Regions from separate parts of the Shewanella indica genome, predicted to be linked through region 1. Evidence: predicted binding sites of a transcription regulator. Region 1 holds the regulator's gene; each other region holds the start of a gene.

What was found. The regulator NrdR, encoded in region 1, represses ribonucleotide reductase genes. The targets are predictions, from matches to a motif close to AAACACNANATNTNGTGTTT.
Region 2: a site for NrdR is predicted at 4,109-4,128, ahead of nrdD (anaerobic ribonucleoside-triphosphate reductase). Genes of this name have one in related genera too.
Region 3: a site for NrdR is predicted at 2,023-2,042, ahead of nrdA (class 1a ribonucleoside-diphosphate reductase subunit alpha). Genes of this name have one in related genera too.

Annotation. Positions count from the first base shown of each region.
Region 1 covers NZ_JAWXXR010000001.1:2,739,101-2,745,440, reverse strand. The annotation lists gene ribH (6,7-dimethyl-8-ribityllumazine synthase) at 1-167, opposite strand, end outside; gene ribBA (bifunctional 3,4-dihydroxy-2-butanone-4-phosphate synthase/GTP cyclohydrolase II) at 287-1,393, opposite strand; gene SIL79_RS12335 (riboflavin synthase) at 1,475-2,131, opposite strand; gene ribD (bifunctional diaminohydroxyphosphoribosylaminopyrimidine deaminase/5-amino-6-(5-phosphoribosylamino)uracil reductase RibD) at 2,132-3,256, opposite strand; gene nrdR (transcriptional regulator NrdR) at 3,297-3,749, opposite strand; gene glyA (serine hydroxymethyltransferase) at 3,859-5,112, opposite strand; gene ettA (energy-dependent translational throttle protein EttA) at 5,341-6,340, shown strand, end outside.
Region 2 covers NZ_JAWXXR010000001.1:3,239,924-3,246,263, reverse strand. The annotation lists gene SIL79_RS14515 (hypothetical protein) at 1-87, opposite strand, end outside; gene ribA (GTP cyclohydrolase II) at 98-715, opposite strand; gene SIL79_RS14505 (YibL family ribosome-associated protein) at 884-1,240, opposite strand; gene nrdG (anaerobic ribonucleoside-triphosphate reductase-activating protein) at 1,392-1,865, opposite strand; gene nrdD (anaerobic ribonucleoside-triphosphate reductase) at 1,966-4,083, opposite strand; gene SIL79_RS14490 (hypothetical protein) at 4,293-5,042, opposite strand; gene rssA (patatin-like phospholipase RssA) at 5,220-6,167, opposite strand.
Region 3 covers NZ_JAWXXR010000001.1:3,592,036-3,598,375, reverse strand. The annotation lists gene ubiG (bifunctional 2-polyprenyl-6-hydroxyphenol methylase/3-demethylubiquinol 3-O-methyltransferase UbiG) at 335-1,045, shown strand; gene SIL79_RS16110 (HAD family hydrolase) at 1,050-1,718, shown strand; gene nrdA (class 1a ribonucleoside-diphosphate reductase subunit alpha) at 2,203-4,491, shown strand; gene nrdB (class Ia ribonucleoside-diphosphate reductase subunit beta) at 4,551-5,681, shown strand; gene yfaE (class I ribonucleotide reductase maintenance protein YfaE) at 5,650-5,985, shown strand; gene SIL79_RS16090 (glycosyltransferase family 4 protein) at 6,084-6,340, shown strand, end outside.

The DNA.
Region 1 (6,340 bases):
CCAGGTACGCGTACCACAGTGATGTTGTCTTCACTTACCTGACCGAAACGCTTAAGAGTGTCTACGGCACCCTCCAGCAGACTTTCAACCACAAAGCTGTTGAAACGGGATACAACGATCGCGACTTTGGCGTTTTTTGCTTCGATATTACCTTGAACTATGTTCATTATCTTACCTAACTTAGCTAAAGCACCCGGCCGGGGGCAAAAAGTGGCGCTATAATAGCACGCAATTTACCCCTCCGCCCTATGCAATTATTCGGAAATGGTTAATTAATTCTGTTGGCTCATTCGCCGGGAATATACTCTGTGACTTCCAGGCCAAAACCACCCAATGAGTGATAACGCTTGGGCGAGCTGAGCAGGCGCATTTTGTTAACGCCAAGCGTCGCCAGAATCTGTGAGCCTACGCCAACCCGTTGGGAGGTTCCCTGCCATTTGGCCGTCACCGGCACTTCCCCCTTGTCTTCGGCCTCAAATGCCTTGACCTTGGCGATAATGCTCTCATTAGGTTCCTGGTTACCCAGCAGCAACAGCACACCACCATCGGCAGCAATCCGCGCCATGGCTTGCTCAAGCGGCCAGCTGCGCACTTCATCGCGCTCAGAAAACAGCAGGTCATTAATGGTGTTTTGCAGATGTACCCGCACCAGAATATTGTCAACAATCTCGCCCTTGACCATGGCAAAATGCAGTTGATTGTCTATGGTGTCGCGGAAGGTGTGCAGCTCAAACTCACCGAAACGGGTAGGCAGCTTGCACTTGGCTTCACGCACCACTGTGGTTTCTGTGTTATTGCGGTAGTTGATCAGATCGGCAATGGTGCCCATCTTAACGCCGTGCTCCTTGGCGAACACTTCCAGATCCGGACGACGCGCCATGGTGCCATCCTCATTGAGGATCTCCACGATCACAGCCGAAGGCTCCAAACCGGCCAGACGCGCCAGATCGCAACCGGCTTCGGTATGACCGGCGCGCACCAGCACCCCGCCATCCTGCGCCATCAAAGGAAAAATATGCCCGGGCTGAACTATGTCCGATGGCTTGGCATTTTTAGCCACAGCCGCCTGTACAGTTACCGCGCGGTCATGGGCACTAATACCTGTGGTCACCCCTTCAGCGGCCTCGATAGAAACGGTGAAGTTGGTTGAAAACTGGGCGTTGTTATTGCTCACCATCAGCGGCAAATTCAGCTGCTGGCAACGAGCCTTGGTCATGGTTTGGCAGATAAGACCACGGCCGAAGCGAGCCATGAAATTGATCGCTTCCGGGGTGACCTTCTCCGCCGCCATGATGAGGTCGCCCTCGTTTTCCCTGTCCTCATCGTCCATCAGGATAACCATTTTGCCCTGACGAATATCCTCGATGATCTCTTCGATACTGTGTAGCGCCATTGTAAGACCTTTATCTCTTGTTCTGTGTAATCAATGAATTCTAACCTGTTAGCGCGCGATAACCAGTGTGCTTGCGCACATCTAGCGCATGAAACCGGCCTTGGCGAGCATAGCCATAGTCACGCCTTCGCTCGGCTGCCCTTCCTCTTTATGCTGCATTAAACGTTCAAGATAGCGGGCTATCTGATCCACCTCCAGATTCACCTGAACTCCGGGACGCAGATCAAGCAAAGTGGTTTCGCTGGCGGTATGGGGCACTATGGTGAGGCGGAAATTACAGCCATCGACTTCGTTGACCGTGAGGCTGACGCCATCTATGGTAATGGAGCCTTTATGGGCAATGTAACGGGCCAGCTCAGCAGGCGCCTCGAGCCAAAACTCCAGCGCCTTGCCCCTTGGGGTCACGCTGATGACCCGCGCCATACCATCCACATGGCCACTGACCAAGTGCCCGCCCAAGCGGGTGCTGGGCGTGACCGCCTTTTCCAGGTTAACTTTGGTGCCGACACTGTAGCGGTCAAAGCCGGTGAGGCTAACGGTTTCAGCCGAAATATCGGCCACATAACCATCCGCCAGGCGTTCAACCACGGTCAGACACACACCGTTGGTGGCAATGCTGTCACCCAATTGGACATCGCCAAGATCCAGCTTGCCGCTGGCCACTGTCAGACGAATATCATCACCACGGCGCTCCAAGGCCCGTATTGTACCGACAGCTTCAATTATTCCGGTAAACATTCAATCACCTATCTTGAGAGTAAGCCGGGTATCATTGCCCAGCTTACGTTGATCTGTTACCCGTATCGCCGGGGTATCGGCTATCTGCTGATAGTTGGGCAAGGCCAGCAGGTTTCGGCCAGCGGCGCCAAGCAGTTTCGGGGCTTGGTAGAGCAGCAGCTCATCGGCCAAACCGGCACTAATAAAGGCGCCGCAAAGCGTTGCCCCGGCCTCGACCAACACCGCATTACAGCTCTGGCTCAGGTGTTGCAGCAGCGCTGTGATATCGACTCTGTTGTCTTCACCGGCCAGCACCAATGTGGTGACATAAGGCGGCAAAGCGGCCAGGAACTCATCCTCATAGGGGCGGCAACTGACCAAGAGTACCGGGCTGACAATCTTCAATAACCTGGCATCGAGCGGCATACGGCAGTTGCTGTCGAGTATCACTCGCAGCGGTTGAATAAGCTCCTGCTCACTCAGGGTTTCACCCAGGCTGCCAAGCTCAGAGTGCCGGACATTCAAGGAAGGGTCATCGGCCAATACGGTTTCAATGCCGGTGAGCAAAGCGCAGCTGCGGGCCCTGAGCCTTTGCACGTCGCGGCGCGCCTCGGGGCCGGTTATCCACTTGGACTCGCCGTTGGCCAACGCCGTCTTGCCATCGAGACTCGCCGCCAGCTTGAGGGTGACCCAGGGACGATTTCGCTCCATCCGCGATAAAAAGCCCGGATTCAACGCTCTGGCCTGCTCAGCCAAGAGACCGCTCTGCACCTGAACCCCGGCCTCCTGCAGCATGCCGATACCTCGGCCGGCCACCTGAGGGTTGGGATCTGTCATAGCCACCACCACCCGCTTGAGGCCATGTTTAATTAAGGCTTCGGCACAGGGCGGGGTGCGACCATAGTGACTGCAGGGTTCGAGGGTGACATAGGCAGTAGCGCCGCGGGCCTTGTCAGCGGCCATTTTCAAGGCATGTACTTCGGCATGGGGCTCACCGGCACGCTGATGCCAGCCTTCGCCGACAATCTTGCCATCGGCATCTATGATGACGCAGCCGACATTGGGGTTGGGGCGGGTTGTATAACGGCCACGGCGAGCCAGCATTATGGCGCGGCTCATCATGGCGATATCAGTATTGGACCACATGGGGGTTTCCGTTACTTAACAGTTGGCTGTGACTGACAGCCTATTTTTTCTCCAGCTTGGCAATCGCTTCACCAAACTCTGACACATCTTCAAAGGCACGATACACAGAGGCAAAACGAATATAGGCCACCTTATCCAGCTCAATAAGATGATCCATCATCAGGTTGCCGATCATTTCCGAGGTCACTTCCCGCTCGCCCGTGGCTCTGAGGGTGGACTTGATCTTGCTGATCGCCTCTTCAATCTTATCCATGGAAACCGGACGTTTCTCGGCGGCGCGCAGCATACCGCCGCGCAGCTTATCCTCATCGAACGGTTGCCTGCTGCCATCGCGCTTGATCACTCTGGGCATGACGAGCTCGGCACCTTCAAAGGTGGTAAAGCGTTCATGACACAGAGTACATTCCCGGCGACGGCGCACCTGATGACCGTCTGCCACCAGCCTGGAATCTATCACCTTGGTATCCGTCGCACTGCAAAATGGACAATGCATTATGCCTCCTGGTGCTCAGTTGCCGGCAGCGGCTGCTGCTAAATGGCAGGAACAAAAATGGCCGCTGAATTCAGCGGCCATCGAAGTTTATCCTATTCCCTTGAAAAGGTTAACCGTAAACAGGGAAGCGAGCGCACAGTTCCAGCACCTGGCTCTTCACGCGCTCGATAACGGCGTCATCGTGAGCATTGTCGAGCACATCACAGATCCAGCCGGTCAGTTCACGGGCTTCGGCTTCCTTGAAACCGCGGCGAGTGATGGCCGGTGTACCGATACGCACCCCGGAGGTCACAAAGGGTGAGCGGGGGTCGTTAGGCACTGAGTTCTTGTTGACTGTGATATTGGCACGGCCCAGAGCGGCGTCGGCTTCTTTACCGGTCAGCTCACGGCCAATCAGGTCCACCAGCATCAGATGGTTGCTGGTACCGCCGGAAACTATCTTGTAACCGCGCTCGAGGAACACCTCAACCATGGCCTTGGCGTTGTTGACCACCTGCTGCTGATAGGTCTTGAATTCCGGCTCCAGTGCTTCTTTGAAGGCCACGGCTTTACCGGCGATAACGTGCATCAGAGGACCACCCTGACCGCCCGGGAATACTGCGGAATTCAGCTTCTTGTACAGTTCTTCATCGTCGGCAGCCGACAGAATCACACCACCGCGGGGACCGGCCAGCGTCTTGTGAGTGGTCGAAGTCACCACGTGGGCGTGCGGCACAGGGTTAGGATAAACACCGGCAGCGATAAGACCGGCCACGTGGGCCATATCGACAAACAGGTAAGCGCCAATTTTGTCGGCGATTTCGCGCAGCTTGGCCCAGTCAACTATGCCTGAGTAGGCCGAGAAGCCGCCGATGATCATCTTGGGCTTGTGTTCCAGCGCCAGCGTTTCGAGTTCGCTGTAGTCAATCTTGCCGGACTCATCGATACCGTAAGGGATGATGTTGTACAGCTTGCCGGAAAAGTTAACCGGAGAGCCGTGGGTCAGGTGACCACCGTGAGCCAGGTTCATCCCCAGTACGGTATCGCCGGGTTGCAGCAACGCCATATAAACCGCGCTGTTGGCCTGTGAACCTGAGTGTGGCTGAACGTTGGCGTAAGTAGCGCCAAACAGCTGCTTGGCACGCTCAATTGCCAGAGTCTCCACCACATCGACATACTCACAACCACCGTAATAACGCTTGCCTGGATAACCTTCGGCATACTTGTTGGTCAGTTGTGAGCCCTGGGCTTCCATGACTCTGGGGCTGGTGTAGTTTTCGGAGGCGATCAGCTCAATGTGCTCTTCCTGACGACGGGTTTCATCCTCAATCGCCTTGAACAGCTCAGGATCATAGTCGGCAATGTTCATACTTTTCTTCAGCATCTGTCACTCCAGCTGGCAAATCTTATTGGTAGGGTTGCGCGGTATTCTACTCTGAGTGTGACAAATATCCCAGTCGCAGGATGATGAAAATCCTTGTGTCAGCAGATGACTATGTTTCATTTGCTGAACAATGGTGCCGCTATCCGGCCGCATCTGGCAGGAGCCCTGGCAAATTGGTAAACTGCCGCCAGTTTAGGAAAACTCAGTTCAGGACAACAGAGAAACAATATGGCTCAGTTTGTATACAGCATGCTGAGGGTCGGCAAAATAGTGCCGCCCAAAAAGCAGATCCTCAAAGATATTTCATTGAGTTTCTTCCCCGGCGCCAAAATTGGTGTCCTGGGTCTCAACGGCTCGGGTAAATCCACCCTGTTGAAAATCATGGCAGGTCTGGACACAGAAATTGAAGGTGAAGCCCGTCCCATGCCGGGACTCAAGATAGGTTACCTGCCCCAGGAGCCCCAGCTTGATCCCAACAAGACAGTACGGGAAACCATAGAAGAAGCCGTCAGCGAAGCCAAAAACGCCCTCAAGCGTCTGGATGAAGTCTATGCGGCCTATGCTGAGCCGGATGCCGACTTCGACGCCCTGGCCAAGGAGCAAGGCGAACTGGAAGCCATCATTCAGGCCCAGGATGCCCACAATCTGGACAATATTCTCGAGCGCGCCGCCAACGCCCTGCGTCTGCCGGAATGGGACGCCAAGGTGGAGGTGCTCTCCGGGGGTGAACGTCGCCGGGTGGCCATCTGTCGTCTGCTGCTGGAAAAGCCGGAGATGCTGCTGCTGGACGAACCAACCAACCACCTGGATGCCGAATCCGTTGCCTGGCTGGAGCACTTCCTGCAGGAATACTCAGGCACTGTGGTCGCCATTACCCACGACCGTTACTTCCTCGACAATGCCGCCGGCTGGATCCTGGAGCTGGACCGGGGTGAAGGTATCCCATGGCAGGGCAACTACTCCTCCTGGCTGGAGCAGAAAGATGCCCGTCTGAAGCAGGAAGCCGCCAGCGAAAGCGCCCGCCAAAAGACGATTGCCAAGGAATTGGAGTGGGTGCGTCAGGGTGCCAAGGGACGTCAGTCCAAGGGCAAGGCCCGTATGGCCCGCTTCGAAGAGCTGAACAGCTCAGATTATCAGCGCCGCAACGAGACCAATGAGCTGTTTATTCCGCCCGGTCCTCGCCTGGGTGACAAGGTGATTGAGGTGCGCAATCTCACCAAGAGCTATG
Region 2 (6,340 bases), 500 kb from region 1:
ATAGATTGGCGCTGCAAGCAGCAAAAGCCCCAGGGAAGACACACTCAATAAACCAACTTGGGTTGATGCTTTCCCCGGTGACTTCATCTTTGCCGACTCAGTCCTGATGACCTTCGGTGAAATGATACTCAGACATCATATGGCCAAGCTCAGTAGACTTGGTCTTGAGGTAGGCTTCGTTGTAACGGTTTTTGCCAACCTGCAGCGGTACCCGCTCGACGACTTCAATGCCGATATCTTTCATCGCCTGCACCTTGCGCGGATTATTGGTCATCAACCTAACCTTGTGAACACCGATTTTTTCCAGCATGGGCGCAATCATATCGTACTTGCGCATATCGGCCGGAAAGCCCAGGCGCTCGTTGGCTTCCACTGTATTGGCGCCATCGTCCTGCAACTCGTAGGCTCGAATTTTGTTCAACAGCCCAATGCCACGACCTTCCTGACGTAGGTAGAGAATAAAGCCCTGACCGGCTTCAGCGACATTTTGCATCGCGGTCTGCAGTTGAAAGCCGCAGTCACAGCGCAGGCTGAACAGGGCATCTCCGGTGAGACATTCCGAATGGATCCGTCCCAGCATGGGTTTATCGGCTTGGAGCTCACCAAAAGTCAGCGCCACATGCTCTTTACCGGTTTCGGTATCCTCGAAACCATGCATGGCAAACACCCCCCAAGGGGTTGGCAATTTGGCGGTGGCGATAAATTTAATAGACATGAATTAACCTTAACGACTGCTCTCATTCCCTGAGACGGTTAACATCCTTCAAAATCAAGATAATAGTGAAGCGCGCTCAGTACTCAGGCCGGTCATTTTATGCGTTTTTACCACCGACCGAAATACCCAAGTGAATTCATTGGTTATTATTTGCTGTCACGGCGGCAGTTAAAATGCCTTGGGTGCAAACCCGGTAACGGCAGTAATGCCCATTTCTCTGCCCAGCGCTGTCATGGGATGCACAACGACCAACCCCCGAACCGACTTTTTGAGCTTGCCCATATCGGCCTGTTCGGCCTTGGTGAGTGCACGGCTAAACGGCAGATCGCGAATAGACTGCCCCTGTTTGCCAAGCTGACGACTCTGCTGCCCCTTGATGGCTGCAATCCGCTTACTGACGGCGGCGATTTCCCGCTGAAACTGGGCAATGATAGGACCATCGCCACGTTGCTCTGCGGCGGCCAATTTACGGCGATACTGATCCAGCTTATCGTTGAGCTGTTGCAGCTCCTGCTTCAAATTCATTCTGTTACCTTACAAAATCCCGGCACCCTGAGAATGGACGGCCTGGTTGCCGTAAATGTGCCGGACAGAAGTATAACAGCAACTCAAGCTCAGGTGACGGGGTTTTTTAGCAGGGAAAAGCAATTGTGTTAACCAGTTTTCACTTTTGTACTTATTGAGGGGCTTTGAGCAGGTGTATCACCTGATTGGCCGAACCGCGAAACTTCAATGAGGGGTCCGCTTGCTCCTGCACAAATTTACCATCCACCAACACATGAATAAGCCCGAGCAATTCCCGCTGCGCAGGACTGAGCTCATCGAGACGATAACCAGTCCAGAGCCAGACATCCTTTCCCGGGCATTCGTCGCGCACCCGCAACAGCAAGGCCTTGATGGCGTCAAGATTGCCCGGATACAGTGGGTCACCGCCGGAGAGTGACAGGCCCCTTCTCGGGATCCGGCTGTCATTGAGATCGGTAATGATCCTGTCAGACATCGCCTGGTCAAAAGGATGCCCGGAGCGGGGATCCCAGGTTGACTGGTTATAACAACCCCGGCACTGATGTTCACAACCGGAGACAAACAGGGTTACCCGGGTGCCCGGTCCATTGACGACATCCACGGGGTAATACTGATGATAGTTCATAGCTATATCCACAAGGCGCCCCTTGGGGCGCCTTTATTTAGGGAAAGGGGCAAAAATGCAAGCGTAAGTACACAGAGTACTGTTTTACATCTTCCTTTCGTTAGAGGTGCTTAACCCGACGCTTGACCTCTTCCTGCTTACCGTGATTAAAGGGTCTGGCATCCGGGCTGCCAAGATACCCACAAACCCTGCGGGTCACAGACACCCGACTGGGCTCATGATTACCGCATTTGGGGCAGGTAAAGCCCTTGCTGGTACAGATAAACTCACCAGTAAAGCCACAGTCGTAACACTCATCTATCGGTGTGTTGGTTCCATAGTAAGGCACCCGGCTATAGCTGTAATCCCAGACATTCTCAAGCGCTTCCAGGTTGTGCTGCATATTCGGGTATTCGCCATAGCAGATGAACCCCCCATTGGCGAGCTCAGGATACGGCTGTTCAAAATCGAGTTTGTCGTAAGGGTTCACCTTCTTCTCTACATCCAGGTGGAAACTATTGGTGTAATAGCCCTTATCGGTGACACCATCAACCAGGCCAAAACGCTTGACATCCAGCTTGGCAAATCGGCTGCACAGGCTCTCACTCGGTGTGCTGTAGAGACTGAAACCATAACCGGTTTCCTCTTTCCAACGCACAGTGGCCGCCTTGAGGTGAGCCACTATGGCAACCGCTTTCTGCCTCAATGCTTCATCGTCAAACACATGAGTGTCTGTGCCATAAAGCGCATTGATTGTCTCATGCAGGCCAATGTAGCCCAGAGAGATGGAAGCTCGGCCATTTTTGAAGATTTCGGCAATGTTGTCATCACCGCGCAGGCGCACGCCGCAAGCCCCTTCCATATAGAGAATGGGCGCCACTCTGGCCTTGACGTTGGCCAGGCGTTCGATGCGGGTATCCAATGCCTTGCGGGCCATCTCCAGCCTTTGATCCAAAATGCGATAAAACTCGGCTTCATCGCCCTTGGCCTCCAACGCCACCCTCGGCAGGTTCAGGCTGACGACGCCTAAGTTGTTGCGACCTTCATGCAGCAGCTCGCCGTTTTCCTCATAGGTGCCAAGGAAACTGCGGCAACCCATAGGAGTCTTGAATGAGCCAGTAACCTTGACCACCTGCTCATAGTTAAGAATATCCGGATACATGCGGATGCTGGCACATTCGAGCGCCAACTGCTTGATATCGTAGTTGCAGTCGCCGGCCTTGTGGTTAATACCATCACGAATGGCAAACACCAACTTGGGGAAAACCGCTGTTTTACGGTTCTTGCCAAGGCCTTCCATACGGATCCGCAAAATAGACTCTTGGATCAGCCGTGACTCCCAGCTGGTACCCAAACCAAAACCGAAGGTAACAAAAGGCGTCTGACCATTAGCGGTATGCAGGGTATTGACCTCATATTCCAGCGACTGGAAGGCGTCGTGACACTCTTTCTTGGTCTGCTCTGTGGCAAACGCCTTGGCATCGGTAATCCCCCACTTGAGCGCCGTTTGATAATGCTTGTCGTAGCTCTTGGCCACAAAGGGGGCCAACACTTCATCTATGCGGTTGATGGTGGTGCCGCCATAAATATGGCTGGCGACCTGGGCGATGATCTGCGCGGTAACTGCAGTGGCAGTCGAGATGGATTTTGGCGTTTCAATCTCGGCATTGCCCATCTTGAACCCTTGGGTCAACATGCCACCGAGATCGATCAGCATACAGTTGAACATAGGGAAGAAAGGTGAATAGTCGAGATCGTGATAGTGGATCTCACCGGCCTCATGGGCGGCAACCACATCCTTGGGCAGGATATGATGTTTAGCATAATGTTTGGCGACAATACCGGCCAAGAGATCCCTCTGGGTGGGGATCACCTTGGAATCTTTATTGGCATTTTCGTTGAGCAAGGTCGCGTTACTCTGCTCGACCAGGCCGCGGATCTCCAGATTCAGGCGGCTGCTGGATTCACGGCAGATATCTCTGTCATGACGATATTCTATGTAGCTACGGGCCACTTGCTTGTACGGCCCTTCCATCAATAGATTTTCTACCCTGTCCTGCAACTCCTGGATATTGACCTCGGCCTTGTCGGTTACCGCCTGGGTGACCAAAGCTGCAACTGTGGCCGCATAGTCCGCATCTTCTATACCGCAGTGGCTAGAGGCCGCCAGCACCGCATCCCTTATCCTTGTTTCGTCGAACTGAGTACGGCACCCGTCCCGCTTAATCACTACCGGCATTTCTTTAATCTCCATGTTGTTTATTTAACACCATATATAGTGGTGTTTTATTAACCAAGCACTATATGTGGAGATTAAGCGACAAATCGCTCTTCAATACCATGATCTGGATCATGGTATTGAAGAGGATGAACAACACTATGGGATTAGTGCCGACGAGCACAACTTGTGGAGATTTTTCCCTTGACCGGGCTCCAAACGGCCGCTAGTCAGTACCTCTTTACCAAGGCCAGATAACTGTTGATTTGCCCACTGCCCTGCTGCTGGCTGCCCATGGCTGCAGCGGTGCGCATCAGCGCGCTGACACCACTGAGCCGGGATAACAGTTGCGGCTCTTGCAGTGCGGAGTCGACCTTGGCCGCTAGCTTGCTGCTGCCATTGCCGCTCTCTGCGCTCTTGGCAGTTTGGTTTTCGCCCTTGAGCACGGCATCCAACTGAGCCGCCACCTTGTTGGCCGCCAAAGAGCTCGATGGGGTATACATCATCCCCATATTGCCCATAAGACTGTCCGCTCCCTCAAGTGCATTGAGCAAAGGGCTTTGGCTGGCCTGTTGTCTGAGCAAACCAATCTGGCCTTGAATAAACTCCTTGAGGCTGACGTTATCCTTGGTATCAACTCCCATCAGGCCATTGCCCTGCAATTTGACCATCTGACTTTCAGACAACAGCCCTTCCTCGCCGAGGCGCGCCAACAGCTTGGGCAAATCGGCACTGCTGAACTGGCCTGAGCCGAAAAACTCCTTGGCCAACTCCTGCACCCGTGCGGCTCTTTTGCCATCGTTGGAGATAGATATGCTGTCCTGCCCTATATTTGCCGAGGTTGAGCCCTTGCTTTTGTTGTCACTGACAGTTTCAGTGTCGACAACCGAGAGGCCGCTGCCGCTGGTCAAACGATTGTTGACGCCATAGGCATCGACCCCGGACAATCTGGGATCAACAGAAGAATGGATTGGCTGCATGTCAGTTTTCCGTCATATCGACGTTCTATTGGTTGTTTTTAAGACAAGATTGCTTGAGAAATGTCAGAAAAACGCCCTTTGAGCGCCTTGATGCTAATGATGTGCTGAACTATGCAGAAAGTGTGCCCACACCGCAGAAAATGTGCCCACACCAAGCATTAATAAAAAGCGCCTGCTTCAGAGACGCCCCAACGCCGCATCAATCAGATGCGAGGCCTGCTGCACCGCCTTCTCACCGGCGGCAATGGCTTCACTGGCACGGTGGAACTCCATAGTGCCTATATCCGACACCTTAGGTACAATACAGATATCCGGTGGATCTCCCATTAAACGCGCGCGCTTGTGGCGCTGCTCCAGAATATCCATCGACTGTGACATCACAGCCAACATACCGGGTTCAGCCTTATTGCCAAGAGAGAACTTGTCGGTCAGGCCGGAAATATAATCCTTGCCCTTGGCCAACAGATCCATAAAACCACTCTCAGAGGAGTGTTCCGCCACTTTACTCTGCAATGAAGGTTCTTCGCTATTAAGCGCCACCGGCAACACTTGCAGTTGCTCGCGCCTATGACCATGCAAATCGACGCCTATCACCAAACTCGCGCCCATAGCTCTGGCCACAGACACAGGAATGGGATTCACCACAGCGCCATCCACCAGCCAGCGATGCCCCTGACGCACTGGCGACATGATCCCCGGCATGGAACAGGAAGCTCTGACGGCTTGGCGTAAATCCCCCTGACGGAACCAGATCTCCTGCCCTGAGTAGAGGTCGGTTGACACGGCAGTAAAAGGATATTTAAGTTCTTCAATCAGGAGATCACCGATGCGATCTTGAATGGCACTGAATACCTTATCACCACTGATGAGTCCGCCCTTACCCCAACTAATATCCATCAACCCCAACACATCCCAGCTGGAAAAACTGCGCACCCAGTCTTCCAGCTCTTCGAGGCGCTCATTGGCATAAGCCGCACCGACCAGGGCACCTATAGATGAACCGGCCACCTTATCTGGCTTTACTCCCATTGCTGCCAAGCCTTTGAGTACACCTATATGGGCCCATCCTTTGGCGGCGCCGCTTCCAAGAGCAACTCCGATACAGGGTTCATGACTCTGCGCCATCCTCTCTCCTTAATATTTTCTACCAATCACGCAGCCTAAGCTCAATCAGCCAAAGCAGCATACACCCGAAGCCGGAGCTGCTCCAGATTTTATCCCTGGAGCCTGTTGTGGTTAACTCAAGACATTTTAAAACCAGTCAGCAACCATTTCGACACTCTATTGACTAAATACAT
Region 3 (6,340 bases), 850 kb from region 1:
CTGACAACTTGTAAATCCGTGTCATTGTCGAGCCCAACAAACGTGATTTGGCATTCTAACACAGTTATTTAATGTCGGAAGTCCTTAAAGCCGCCTTTGCAGCCAAAAACGCCAAGGGCATGATACAAGTCGCGAGCGGGGGCTGATATCACTGTCATAGACATGAGTTCCGTTGTTGTTTTTATCATCAAAAACCGAATCTTGCCGATATTTTGTCCAGCTTTTGGCCTTTAGTGCCGCCGATCACATTGAGGCGCCAATTTATACTGCCCTTCCCTATGGCTTATATGGTTATAATAGGCGCATCCTTAATATTGCTGTTTCAGGTCCGAATATGTCTTCTCAACCCAATGTCGACCCTCAGGAAATTGCCAAGTTTGAAAGTATGGCCGCCAGTTGGTGGGATCCTGCCGGTGAATTCAAGCCGCTGCATGAACTCAACCCACTGCGCCTTAATTATATAGATGCCCAATCCGGCGGTATCTTTGACAAACTGGTGCTGGATGTCGGCTGTGGCGGCGGCATTCTTTCCGAGAGCATGGCCCGCATCGGCGCCAAGGTCACCGGGCTGGATATGGGTTTTGAGCCGTTGGAAGTCGCCAGGCTGCATGCGCTGGAAGCCGGCGTCAGCATAGACTACCTGCAAGAAACTGCCGAAGTGCATGCCCAGAATCATCAGGGGCATTACGACACAGTTACCTGTATGGAAATGCTCGAGCATGTACCGGATCCGCAATCTGTGATCCAGGCTTGTTGCGATATGGTCAAGCCCGGTGGTTGGGTGTTCTTCTCCACCATTAACCGCAACATCATGTCCTGGGTGCAAACCATACTCGGTGCCGAGTATGTACTGAAAATGTTGCCGGCCGGAACCCATGACCACAGTAAGTTTATCCGCCCATCCGAGTTAATCGCCATGGCAGAAAACACTGAACTATTGTGTCGTGACGCGCTGGGCATAAAATACAACCCTTTGAGTGGCGTATTCAGTTACACCAAGAGCGTTGACGTCAACTACATGATTGCCTGTCAGCGCCAGGACTGATGCCATGACGCCTAAGCTGCCGTTTCAAGGGATTCTGTTCGACTTGGATGGAACTTTGGTGGATACCGCCGAGGACCTGACCGAAGCGCTGGCCTTGGCGCTGGCATCCCATGGGGTATCGATAGAAGATAAGCGCAAACTTTTGCGCACTCTGGCCTCTCACGGCTCGCTTGCCATGGTGCAAGCCGCCGTGCCCCAAGCCTCAGCCGAAGAGCAGGAGCATCTCCGGCAAGCGATGCTCAGGGAATATGATGCGGTCAACGGCCAAAAAGCCTGTTTGTTTGAAGGCATAGAAGCCTTGCTGGACAGTGCCCGTTCAAGAGCTATGCCGCTGGGGATTGTCACCAATAAACCAGCGCGTTTTACCCGTCCCTTGTTAGAGCGCATCGGGCTGCTTAAACGCTTTGATGCTGTGATCAGTGCCGATACTACCCTCTATCGCAAGCCCCACCCGGCTCCTATGTTACTGGGGGCCCAGCAGCTTAACTGCGCGACCGAACGTATTCTCTATCTTGGCGATGCAGAGCGCGACATAGCCGCGGCGCAGGCGGTTAATATGCCCTCTGCCATCGCCATGTGGGGATATCTGGCGGCAGAGGATAAACCGGCAGACTGGGGCGCAGATTGGCAGTTGAACCATCCACAGGCAGTGATGTCTCTGCCATTGTGGTAACAAGGTAAGAAAAACGCTAAATCGGCACTGTTTTCCCGAGGGGACAAGGCCTTAATGAAAGTCGCAGTCCGGATGCTACTTTAACCGAGCGGATCTGAGCAAGATCGCGGATCGCTGCTTATTTTAGCAGTCGATCACCTTGAGTGAGATCGCTTAATTTTTAACCATGATGACTGTGCGCCAGCAATGATGCAGCTTTGCGGAATCGGCCACTCAATATCCTCAAGATATCCACAAGATATACCCAAAACTCAGGCTTGCAAAAAGTGCCACACCTCACTATCTTGTTATCCAAGATATAGAAAAACACCATATCTTGTGTATCAGTCGCAATCAAACATACTAGTCTTGCACTGAAAACTCCCGGTTAACAGAGCCCACTCGGGCCGCCGTCGTTAACTGTTCGGTTGATTGTTTTACAAGGGAAGGTTTAATGACGCCGACGCGTCATTGTCACAGATATTACAACCAAGGCCTATCTTCAATGAATAGCACTATGACAGTTACCAAACGCAGTGGCGCACGCGAGACCATAGATCTCGATAAGATCCATCGCGTTATCACCTGGGCAGCCAAAGGATTAAACAACGTCTCGGTCTCCGAGGTGGAGTTACGTTCTCACCTGCAGTTTTATGATGGTATTCCCACTGAAGCCATCCATGAAACCATTATCAAGGCCGCAGCCGATCTGATCTCTCCCGACTCTCCGGACTATCAGTTCCTGGCCGCCCGCCTTGCTGTTTTTCATTTGCGTAAGAAAGCCTTTGGTCAGTTTGAGCCGCCAAAACTGGTTGATCATGTCAGCAAGTTGGTTGCCATGGGCAAGTACGACAAGCACCTGTTGGAAGACTACAGCCGTGAAGAGTTGGATGTACTCGACAGCTATATCGACCACTGGCGCGACATGAACTTCTCCTATGCTGCCGTCAAACAGCTGGAAGGCAAGTATCTGGTACAAAACCGTGTGACTCATGAAGTCTACGAAAGTGCCCAGTTCCTCTACATTCTGGTCGCCGCCTGTCTGTTTGCCCGTTATCCGAAAGAAACCCGGCTGCAGTATGTCAAAGACTTTTATGATGCGGTTTCTACCTTCAAGATCTCTCTGCCGACCCCTATCATGTCCGGTGTGCGTACGCCGACACGTCAGTTCAGCTCTTGCGTGCTGATCGAGTGTGATGACAGCCTGGATTCTATCAATGCCACGGCCTCATCCATCGTCAAATATGTCAGCCAGAGAGCCGGTATCGGTGTGAACGCCGGCCGTATTCGCGCCCTGGGCAGCCCTATTCGTGGCGGCGAAGCCTTCCACACAGGTTGTTTGCCTTTTTACAAATATTTCCAAACTGCGGTGAAATCCTGCTCCCAGGGCGGCGTTCGCGGCGGTGCTGCAACCCTGTTCTACCCTATCTGGCACCTGGAAGTTGAATCGCTGCTGGTTCTGAAAAACAACCGTGGTGTTGAAGACAACCGTATCCGTCACCTGGACTATGGCGTTCAGATCAACAAGCTGATGTATCAGCGGATGATCAAGGGCCAAAATATCACTCTGTTCAGCCCATCGGACGTTCCCGGCTTGTATGATGCCTTCTTTGCCGATCAGGACGAATTCGAACGCCTGTATGTGAAATATGAGCAAGATCCGAGCATTCGCAAGAAGACCCTTAAAGCGGTCGAGCTCTTCTCGCTGATGATGCAGGAGCGCGCCTCCACAGGTCGCATCTATGTGCAGAACGTGGATCACTGTAACACCCACAGCCCCTTCAACGCCGAAGTGGCCCCTGTGCGTCAATCCAACCTGTGCCTTGAGATTGCCCTGCCAACCAAGCCACTGAACAACATTGACGATCCCAATGGCGAAATCGCCCTTTGTACTCTGTCAGCGCTGAACCTGGGTGCGATAAAAGACTTGGGCGAACTGGAAGGCCTTGCCGATTTGGCCGTGCGCGCCCTGGATAACCTGCTGGATTACCAGGACTACCCTATTCCCGCTGCCAAGACGGCATCGATGAACCGCCGCACTCTGGGTATCGGGGTCATCAACTTCGCCAACTATCTGGCCAAGAACGGCGTGAAATACTCTGATGGCAGCGCCAACGGCCTGACTCACAAAACATTTGAAGCCATACAGTACTACCTGCTCAAAGCCTCGATGAATCTGGCCAAAGAGCTGGGTGCCTGCCCGCTGTTCCATGAGACCACTTATTCTCAGGGGATCATGCCGGTAGATACCTACAAGCGGGATCTGGACAAGATTTGTGATGAGCCGCTGCACCTGGATTGGGATGCCCTGCGTCACGATATCAAGCAGCATGGCCTGCGTAACTCGACTCTGTCGGCACTGATGCCATCCGAGACCTCTTCGCAGATCTCCAACGCCACCAATGGTATTGAGCCTCCACGCGGCCTTATCAGCGTCAAGGCCAGTAAAGATGGCCAGCTCAAGCAAGTGGTGCCCGATTTTGATGAGCTCAAGGACAAGTACGAGTTGCTGTGGCAGATGCCCGGCAACGACGGTTACCTGCAGTTGGTGGGTATTATGCAGAAGTTTGTCGATCAGGCGATTTCGGCCAATACCAACTATGACCCATCCAAGTTTGAAAGTAACAAAGTTCCAATGAAGCTGCTGCTCAAGGATCTGTTGACCGCCTACAAACTCGGGGTCAAGACCCTTTACTACCACAACACCCGTGATGGTGCTTCCGACAAATTCGATGACATTACCAGCATCGAGAAGGAAGACGACGGTTGTGCCGGCGGCGCCTGCAAGATTTAAGCAGGGTTAAGTAACAAGTTCGGGGCCCAGGTGGCCCCGTTGTTTGGAAAGAGTAGATCATGGCTTATTCAATTTTTTGTCAAACCCCCAACGATGCCACCCGCGAACCTATGTTTCTCGGTCAGGCGGTTAACGTGGCCCGTTACGATCAACAGAAGTACGAAGTATTCGAGAAACTGATCGAAAAGCAGTTGTCTTTCTTCTGGCGCCCGGAAGAAGTGGATGTCAGCCGCGACAAAATCGATTTCGGCGCCCTGCCGGATCATGAAAAGCATATCTTCCTCTCCAACCTCAAGTACCAAACCCTGTTGGACTCGATTCAGGGCCGGAGCCCCAATGTGGCTTTCCTGCCGCTGGTGTCCCTGCCTGAGCTGGAAACCTGGATTGAAACCTGGTCCTTCTCCGAGACCATTCACAGCCGCTCCTACACTCATATCATTCGCAATATTGTCAACGACCCATCCGTGGTGTTCGATGACATAGTGGTCAATGAGGAGATCCTCAAGCGCGCCGGCGATATTGCCGAGTATTATGACCGCCTTATCGAGCTGACCCAGCTGTATCACCTGCATGGTGAAGGCAAGTTCGACGTCAACGGTCGCACGCTTGAAGTCACTACCCGCACCATCAAAAAAGCCCTCTATCTGTGCATGATGTCGGTCAATGCGCTCGAAGCGATACGTTTTTACGTCAGCTTCGCCTGCTCCTTTGCCTTTGCCGAGCGCAAACTGATGGAAGGCAACGCCAAGATCATTCGCCTGATCGCCCGCGATGAAGCTTTGCACCTGAACTCAACCCAGCACATTATCAACCTGATGCAGGGTGGCAAAGATGATCCTGAGATGGGTGAAATCGCCAAAGAGTGCCAGCAGGAAGCTTACGATCTGTTCCTGCGCGCCGCCGAGCAGGAAAAGGCCTGGGCCAAGTACCTGTTCAAGGATGGCTCCATGATAGGCCTGAACGAAACCATTCTCTGCCAGTATGTGGAGTTCATTACCAATCAGAGAATGAAGGCGGTTAACCTGGGCGCACCATACAGTGAGCAGAGCGATCCCCTGCCCTGGATGAAAAACTGGCTGGAAAGCGATGCCGTACAGGTGGCGCCTCAGGAAGTGGAAGTATCATCCTATTTGGTCGGCCAGATAGATTCGGCTGTCGATGACGATGAGTTCTCCGACTTTGACCTTTAACAAAGCCCCTATCGTGCTGCTGCGCGGAGAGCCCTTGCTGCTGTATACCACAGAGCACAGGACTCTCCTGGCAGCGCTTGAAGCCCGTAAGGTGAGCATTTTTGCCGAGTGCCGCAGCGGGTTTTGCGGCGCCTGCAAGACCCGGGTGCGCAGTGGCTCGGTTACTTACCTGACCACGCCATTGGCCGAGTTAAAGGCGGATGAATGTCTGCCCTGCTGCTGTGTGCCCACGGAAGATCTGGACTTGGATCTCTCCAGCGAAGGCGCCGACATGCCGCTGCTGCGGGTTAAACACTTGGCCTGAAACAAGCGCAAAAAACACCGTCAATGGCAGATCTCCTACAGTCAAACAAGCGTTTTTTCGTTGTAAATCCTGCCTGACTCCGGTACTCTGCCGGACTTATGAAATCAGACTCAAGTTATTCATTCAAAAGTCTTTATTGCGCTTTTGATCGTTACCCTCTGCCCAAAGGCGCTTCGACCCATATACGTTATATGGCGTCAACCCTGTTTGCCTTCCAGTCCCCTGGTATGCTCTATCTACAAGGTGATCCCCAGATGCCTTCCTGGCAGCAGGAAACCCTGTCACTCGGCAGCAATCCCAGTGAGGTCAGTATCGTCAGGCACCAGCTAAACCCAAGCTCGGGCAATAACGTGCT